DNA from 2 places in the Arthrobacter caoxuetaonis genome. Region 2 is predicted to be linked to the other one. Evidence: riboswitches for the same ligand, from Rfam matches in the RefSeq annotation. Region 2 holds a riboswitch; the other holds the start of a gene.

Region 1 (4,011 bases), 920 kb from region 2:
AGCGAACGCTGGTGGAAGGTGAGGCCGGCCAGTCCGCGGTGGCCCACGGTGCGGCCGTGCTCCACGGCGGCGGCAATGTCCAGTCCGTCGGTTGACACCAGGGCGAGGATTTCACCGGTGCTGGCGTCCCGGACCTCAGTTGGGTTTGCGGCGGCGCTTTCCGGGGTCCACCACTCGTCCTGGACGAAGCTGGGGACGACTTGCACGTCTATGGCGGTTGAGGTCATCTTTGACGGACCCTTTCGATACTGGACGTTCGTTTTCCTGACCGGGCGAGTTCCGCTGGCTGCGGCTTCCGCCGGACACAGCGATAACTGACCGGACGGTCGGTAATGAATCCAGCCTACATGAGAGTGCCCTGCGGCACACTATGCCAAGCCCGGGATCCGGCTTTTTGACTCGCGGCTGCCCCGGCTGCCACACCACGTGTTTGCTCCTGTCCGCGGCGGCGCTACCGTGGGCCCGGACGACGACGGAAGGTACGACGATGAACCGGAACCCGATGCGCGGCTGGACGAAAGCAGGCCTGGTGCTGCTTCTCGGAAGTGTCCTAACTGCCGGCGGGGTTGCGGCTCCGGCGGCTGCGGGCGGCCAGGACCGCGGCCACCACCGCGGGTGGGACCGGGACCGCGGGTGGGACCACCACCGCGGCTGGGATCGGGGCTGGGATCGGGGCTGGGATCGAGGCTGGGATCGAGACAGGGACCGCGGCGGAGAAGTGGATTACGTTGCCCTGGGTGACTCCTACGCGTCGGGCTTTGGCGGCGGGCCGCTCCTCGATGCCTGCGGCCGGACTGCAGAAGGGTACCCGGCCCTGCTGGATGCCCTTCGCCGGGTGGATCGGGAGGCGGATGTGACGTGTGCCGGGGCGACGGCGTCGAGCACTCCCCCGGGCGCTCCAGCCGGACCCGTGGACCTGCCGGAGCAGATCGCCGCCCTGCGCGCGGATGGTTCCCTGAACCGGGGCACCGACCTGGTCACCGTCACGATTGGCGGCAATGACGTTCAATTCGGCGCCGTCGTCCAGGCCTGCATCGGTCCGGTGCTGCCGGAAACCTGTGCACCCGCCATTGCGAGTGCGACCGCTTACGCGCAAACCACCCTCACGGCGCAGCTGCAGGAATCCCTCCGCCAGGTTCGTGAACTCGCGCCGCGGGCCGAACTGGTACTCGTCGGTTATCCGTACCTGTTCGAAGCCGGAACCGCGGGACCGCTCAGCCCGGAGGCGGTGGCACTGTTCAGCCAGGGGACGGACGCGCTGAACGCGGTGCTGGCCGGACAGGTACAGCGCGGAGAAACCTTCGTGGATGTCACGGATGAGTTCGCCGGGCACGGCGTGGGGTCCGCGGATCCATGGATCATCGCCCTGGGCAGCGAGTTTCAGCTGCACCCGAATGCCACCGGCTACCGCGAAGGCTACCTGGCGGCCATCACCGCAGATGTCCATCTGGGGCATGGGAAGGGCCACTGCCGCGGCCGGCGGTAACCGTTGTCATTGCCGAAACAAGACGCGGCAAGGGACGGGTGCCACCGGCACCTGCTAACGTAATCAATGCTTCACGAGACATGGCCTCCGCACCTTCCCGGTGCGGAAAAGCTCCGACTGGCCATGCACCAACCCCACTGTTCGGCGGGTGGTTCGGATGACGAAGCGGCCCGCGTCCAACCGGAGCGGGCAAGGACACTCTCTTTCGAAGGACACGCTGTGCTTCCCTCCAGTGACCCGCGCTGCACCGCCTTTTCCCCCGGCCACAAGATCCATTGGATCCACGGCGGCCGGCTCAACCGCTACGAGGACTGGATCGACGTCGAAGTCCACGCCGATCCGGAGCTGGACCTGATCTACCTGATAATCGCCGGGCAGCAGCAGCTTATGTGGCACCACGACATTCCGCTCCTCGCCGAAGCCCTCGCGCTCAGCCCCGGGCAGCCCCAGTGGTGCCCCCGGTATTCGTCCCTGATGGTCCCGGGCGCCTTCGAAGGCCGCAACCGGAGTTCTTTTTTCTACTTGGCTACTACCGGGCGGGCGGCTCCCTGCCGGGGACGGGTTCCGCGACATGATCTGAGGATGCAGGACAGCGATTCCGCGTAGGGCAATACTTGGGCGGATTGTTCAGGGGAAGGGGCCGGATGGACACAGCCGAGGTGCGGTTGTGGTGGCTCCCGGTTGGTGCCGGCGGCCATCTGGTGGTCCGCACCAGCCGTTGGTGGGAGCTCTGGCGCGCGCTGCGCGAGCGGCGACGTCCCCGGCCCCTGTTCCACGCAGCACTGGAAGTCACCGCGCGCGGTTCCCGCTATGCGATTGAAATGACCCCGGCGTGGGGCCAGGGCACCGGTCCGCGCGGAGTCGTGGCCACGGGACCAGTGGGACTCCGGTCCCTCGGACGGCTCAGGCTGTTCCGGTACGAGGTGCGGTGCTGGCCGAACGGGGTCATACCGGACCTCGCCTTTGCGCCGGAACCGGCCCTCGTGTTCAATCTGGACGCTGCCGGTGCCGAGGCCCTGCTTGCCCGGGTGCCGCAGGTGCCCCTGAAGGTGTGGGGCGCGAAGGTGCCCGGCGGCGACATGTGGAACTCGAACTCCCTGGTTTCCTGGCTGCTGCAGACCAGCGGTTTTGACGCCGCGGCCCTGCAGCCCCCGCAGGGCGGCAGGGCTCCAGGCTGGCTTGCCGGCATTGATGCCGCACGCCCGCAGTCTCCCCCGGCAGAAGCCGGACAGCGGCCTTAACGGCAGCAGCCCGCATGCTCCGGCCTCAAAGGGGCGAAGGATGCGGGCTGCCGCTCGTTATGAAACTAGCTCCAGTCGAAGAACCCCTTGCCGGTCTTGCGGCCAAGCTCGCCGCGGGCCACCTTGTCCCGCAGGATCTGCGGCGGCTCGAAGCGCGGGCCGAGTGTGGAGGCCAGGTACTCGGCGATGCCGAGGCGCACATCCAGCCCTACAATATCCGTGGTCTTCAGTGGGCCGGTCGGGTGCTTGTAGCCCAGGACCATGGCCGCGTCGATGTCTTCAGCGGACGCAACACCCTCTTCCACCATGCGCATCGCCTCGAGCGCGATCGCCACACCCAGGCGGGAGCTGGCGAAGCCCGGAGCGTCATTGACGACGACGGGAGTCTTGCCCAGGTCGGCCACCCAGGTTCGGGCGGCCTCGGCGAGCTCTTCGGAAGTCTGCTTGCCCAGGACCACCTCGATCAGGGTGGAGGCAGGAACCGGGTTGAAGAAGTGCAGGCCGCAGAAGCGCTCCGGACGCTGCAGCTTTTCGGCCAGCTCCGAAACTGAGAGCGAGGACGTGTTGGAGGCGAGCCAGGCGCCGTCGCCCAACTGCTCCTCCACAGCGGCCAGCGCGGCAGCCTTCAGGGCGAAGTCTTCCGGAACTGCCTCGACGACCAGGCCTGAGCCGGCGAAGTCTGCATAATCGGTGGAGACGCTGAGCCTGGCAACCAGGGCATCGAGGGTCTCGTCCGTGGTGCCGCGCTCAACGCTCTTGGCGAGGTTGGAGGCAACGCGCTCGTACGCTGCGCTGGCTGCCTGCTCATCGCGCTCAACCACGACGACGGCGGCACCGGCGGTGCAGAAGGCGTGGGCAATGCCCGCGCCCATACGGCCGCCGCCGAGGACACCGACCTTGGAGGGAACTGTCATTTGTTTTTCTTCCTTTCCAGGAAAGCCTGCATGCGGTCGAACTTCGCCTCGGACTCGAAGAGGATGCCCTGGGCGAGGGTGTCGATCACGGGGTGCGCCTCGGCGGGCGCGTGGAACACGGACTTGGTGATGCGTACGGCCAGCGGGTCCTGCTTGGCGATCCGGTCAGCTAGTGCGTTGGCGGCGTCCATCAGGTTTTCCGCCTCGTGGACCTCGGTCACCAGGCGGGCTGCCAGGGCTTCCCCGGCGTTCAGGATGCGCCCGGCAAGGAGGATTTCCTTGGCCAGGGGTTCGCCGACGAGTTCCTTCAGCCGCCAGGTGGCGCCGGCTGCGGCCATGATGCCGAGCGAAGTTTCCGGGTTGCCGATCT
Region 2 (4,011 bases):
CCAGCCAGCCCGGACCGTTGTCCACCCACTGGTGGCCCTTGACCTGGTCCGGCCGCAGGCCCAGGGCGGCTGTGACCCTGGCCAGAATGTCCTCTTCCACGGGTCCGGTGCGGATCAGGCGGGGCGCCGCGAACGCAGCGAGGCCGGCATTGACGCGCAGGGGAACCAGGCCGATTCCACATTCCTGGACCACGAGGCCCGGTTTCATCGGGGTGTTTCCCGCTTCCGTCCAGGCGTGGCAGGTGCCCAGCGTAGGGTGCCCGGCAAACGGTATCTCCCCTCCGGGCGTGAAGATCCGGACCCGGTAGTCAGCCTCGTCCTGGATGGCCGGGAGCACGAAGGTCGTCTCCGACAGATTCGTCCAGCGGGCAAACTGCTGCATCTGCTCGTCGTCGAGGCCCTCCCCGTCCAGCACTACGGCAAGCGGGTTGCCCTGGTACGGCTTGTTGCCGAAGACGTCTACCTGTTTGAACCAGCGTTGTCTCATGCGGACACTGTAATGGCTGGCCGGGGCGGCACCGTTCCCATTCCCGTGTCCGTTGCTGGCTAGGATCGGCGCGGAAGCGATCGGGATCCTGGTCGCGGCCGAACTCCTTGTGTCGGTTGCCGCCCGTCCGGCAGCGGGCTGGCTGGCGGATAAGCGCCCGAGGACCGTCACCGCGGCGTCCGGCGCCCTGCTCTATGCCGTGAGCTGTCTCGGCTACACGCTGGCCGGTTCCTTGTCCGTTGCCTTCGGCGCAGCGATCCTCGGCGGTGTGGGCGGGGCCCTCTTCTGGGTGTCCATCCGCGCCCTTGCCGCAGAGTTCCCGGACCGTGACTCAGGTTCCATGGCTGGCCTGCTCTCTTCCGAAGCGTTTGGTCGTGCTGCTTTGCGCTCCGCGCAGGCGTCCGACGTCGCCGGAAGATGATCCCGGGCCGGTCCAGGACGCGCCGCCGCGCTCTGGGTACTCACCAGCGTTTCCTGGGCACTGCTGCTGCCGATGTACGGGGAAGTCGCCGCGGAACTGAACCCGCGCCGCCTCGGCCGGGCGATGAGCATCCTAGGAAACGCGGGCCTGCTCGGCGCGGCCATTGGTTCGCTGCTGGCGGGCTTCGTCTACGCCGGGGGCTCCTGGCTGGCAGCCTGCCTGGTCTTCGCTGCAGTTCTGCTGGCTGGAGGTGTGCTGGGACCGTTGGCGCTGGCGAAGATGGGCGTCCGGGACCGTCCCGGTTCGGCCGCGGCGGACACATCCCTGGAGCTGCTGCCGGAATAGCGCGCGCCCTAAGACAGCCCGTTACGAACTGTTGCGGCGTGTGTACGCCTCACAGCGCGGGTTTGCGCGCGGGATACCGCGCCCCTAGATTGGTAGCCAGAATCAAGAGTTCCAGCCAGAGGCCCTGGCCGGCTGGACGGCAACCCTCTCGCCGTAGCGGGGTGCTCCAGGTGACGATTCGGCCGTTCCGGTGGATCTCCCGGTCCGGCAAGTACAGCGCCGCATCCGGCTCCTTGCCGCAGGCTGCGCGTCAGGCAGAGGAATCTTCATGGCACTCGAAACCGATCTCCAGCCAAATGCACTGCGCCAGGCCTTTGGGCGCTTCCCGTCCGGAATCGCAGCACTCTGCGCCGAAGTTGACGGCGCCCCGCAGGGAATCGTGGCCTCCTCCTTTACTGTCGGGGTCTCCATGGATCCGCCCCTGGTGATGTTCGCCGTGCAGAACACCTCCCGTACCTGGCCGGTACTGCGTTCGGCGGGCCGGATCGGAGTCTCCGTCCTGGGTTCCGGGCACGACGGCGTCTGCCGCCAGATCGCTTCCCGCGACGGCGACCGCTTTGCCGGACTCGATCTGCACAACGCCGGTTCCGGCGCCCTGTTCCTCGACGAGGCAGCGCTCTGGTTGGAGACATCGGTGGAGAATGAGGTCCCGGCCGGGGACCACGCCGTCGTCCTGCTTCGGGTTCACGGCTATTCCGCCCACGGGGATGCCTATGAGCCGCTGGTCTTCCACGGTTCGGCGTTCCGCAATCTGGCTGTCCCTGCCTTCGCCTGACCAGCCTCAAACTCACAGAACTCATATAGACTCATCGAGCCCGCGCAAACTCACAAAGCACACAGCGACTCACAGGAGTCTGTCCGCATGGAAAACCCGTTCCGACCTTCCGCCGGGGCCACTCCCCCGCAAATCCTGGGACGGGAGGGCGTGCTGGATGAGTTCCAGTACGGACTCCGTTTGGGGTCCGGCGCCCCCGGCCTGCTGACGATCTTTACCGGTGCACGGGGCATCGGCAAGACCGTCATGCTCGGCGCCGCACATGACCTGGCCCGCGAAAGCGGCTGGGCTGTCATCTCCGAGACCGCCACGCCGGGATTCGTCGGCCGCATTGGCGAATCGATGCGCCGCCTGGCCGAGGAACTGGGGGACGGGCCCAAGACCCGCCGCATCACCGCCCTCGCAGCTGCCGGTTTCAGCATTACGACCCAGCTGCCGCCCGAACGGCAGGTCGCGTGGCGCGGTGTCGGGGAGGAACTGTTGACCCTCCTGGACGAACACCGCACCGGCCTCATCATCAGCGTGGACGAGATCCACGCCGCTGACCGAAGCGAGCTCGCGCAGCTTGCCGCCAGCGTGCAGCATTTCATCCAGGCCCGGCTGCCGATCGGACTGGTCTTCGCGGGGCTGCCAGCGGCAGTTTCGGATCTGCTGAACGAGGGCGTGGCGACGTTCCTGCGTCGGGCCGACAAGATCGACCTGCATGCCGCTGCTGTGCGGGAGGTTGAAGAGTCCTTTGCTTCGACCTTTGCCGGCGCCGACTTCCAGATCAGCCCCGATCTGGTGAGCCGTGCCGCACAGGCGACCGGCGGCTATCCGTTCCTGATCCAGCTGGTGGGCTACTTCCTCTGGCGGGAGGCGGAGACGCAGGCCGGCCACCTCGGAACGGATGCCGTCCAGCGGGCCATAGACGCAGCCCACCGGCGCAACGCGCGCACCGTCATTGAGGCAGCCCTGGCGACGGCGTCGGCCAAGGACCGGGAATTTCTCTCAGCCATGGCGGTGGATGACGGCCCGTCCCTGGCCGGCGACATCGGCCGCCGCCTTGGCGCGAAAACCAACCTGGTGGCCAACTACCGGTCCCGGCTGCTGGCAGCCGGACTTATCGAGTCCACCGGACACGGCAAAGTGGACTTCGCCATCCCGGGCCTGCGGCAGCACCTGCGCCGTCAGGCGGGCATGAGCGCTCCACCCGCCGAACCCTAAAAAGCACAGACGCTTAAAGCACAGAGCCCGGCCGCCTAAGTGGCGGCCGGGCCCTTATGCAGGCTGGGTCGGGCTAGGAAGCGGGAGCCTCGGCCGGCTTGTCCTGCTTCTTCTCCGGCTTGAAGTCGACGCCGGCTTCCTTGCGCTGCTGGGCACTGATCGGCGCCGGAGCGGAGGTCAGCGGATCGTAGCCGCCGCCGGACTTCGGGAAGGCGATGACGTCGCGGATCGAGTCGGCGCCGGCCAGCAGGGCCACCACACGGTCCCAGCCGAAGGCGATGCCGCCGTGCGGCGGAGCGCCGTACTTGAAGCCTTCGAGCAGGAAGCCGAACTGCTCCTGGGCGGTCTCCTCGGAGATGCCCATGACCTTGAACACGCGTTCCTGCACATCGCGCTGGTGGATACGGATGGAACCGCCGCCGATCTCATTGCCGTTGCAGACAATGTCGTAGGCGTAGGCCAGGGCCGAGCCGGGATCCGTATCGAAGGTGTCCATGAACTCGGGCTTCGGGGAGGTGAAGGCGTGGTGCACCGCAGTCCACTCGCCTTCGCCTGCGGCGACGTCACCGGCGGCAACGGCCGCGGCGGCGGGCTCGAACATCGGGGCGTCAACGATCCAGACGAAAGCCCAGTCCTTCGGATCGATGAGGCCGGTGCGGTGGCCGATTTCAACACGGGCAGCGCCAAGCAGGGCCCGCGCCGAGGACGCGTCGCCGGCGGCGAAGAAGATGCAGTCGCCGGGCTTGGCGCCGACCTTCTCTGCCAGGTTTTCGCGCT

The links. Region 2 has a riboswitch for S-adenosylmethionine ahead of NF551_RS09245 (flavin reductase family protein). Riboswitches for the same ligand answer to the same signal wherever they lie in the genome.
Region 1: it holds a riboswitch for S-adenosylmethionine, as region 2 does, so the genes downstream of both, NF551_RS13575 (hypothetical protein) here and NF551_RS09245 (flavin reductase family protein) in region 2, are expected to answer to the same signal.

What each region holds. Positions count from the first base shown of each region.
Region 1 covers NZ_CP099466.1:2,940,766-2,944,776, forward strand. Annotated here, with positions in the region: gene paaZ (phenylacetic acid degradation bifunctional protein PaaZ) at 1-227, opposite strand, end outside; gene NF551_RS13570 (SGNH/GDSL hydrolase family protein) at 488-1,486, shown strand; SAM riboswitch class IV at 1,556-1,688, shown strand; gene NF551_RS13575 (hypothetical protein) at 1,706-2,092, shown strand; gene NF551_RS13580 (hypothetical protein) at 2,131-2,727, shown strand; gene NF551_RS13585 (3-hydroxyacyl-CoA dehydrogenase family protein) at 2,793-3,641, opposite strand; gene NF551_RS13590 (enoyl-CoA hydratase/isomerase family protein) at 3,638-4,011, opposite strand, start outside.
Region 2 covers NZ_CP099466.1:2,024,556-2,028,566, forward strand. Annotated here, with positions in the region: gene NF551_RS09230 (PhzF family phenazine biosynthesis protein) at 1-487, opposite strand, end outside; gene NF551_RS09235 (MFS transporter) at 540-908, shown strand; partial or broken gene NF551_RS09240 (MFS transporter) at 948-1,253, shown strand; SAM riboswitch class IV at 1,354-1,473, shown strand; gene NF551_RS09245 (flavin reductase family protein) at 1,522-2,028, shown strand; gene NF551_RS09250 (ATP-binding protein) at 2,116-3,234, shown strand; gene aspS (aspartate--tRNA ligase) at 3,308-4,011, opposite strand, start outside.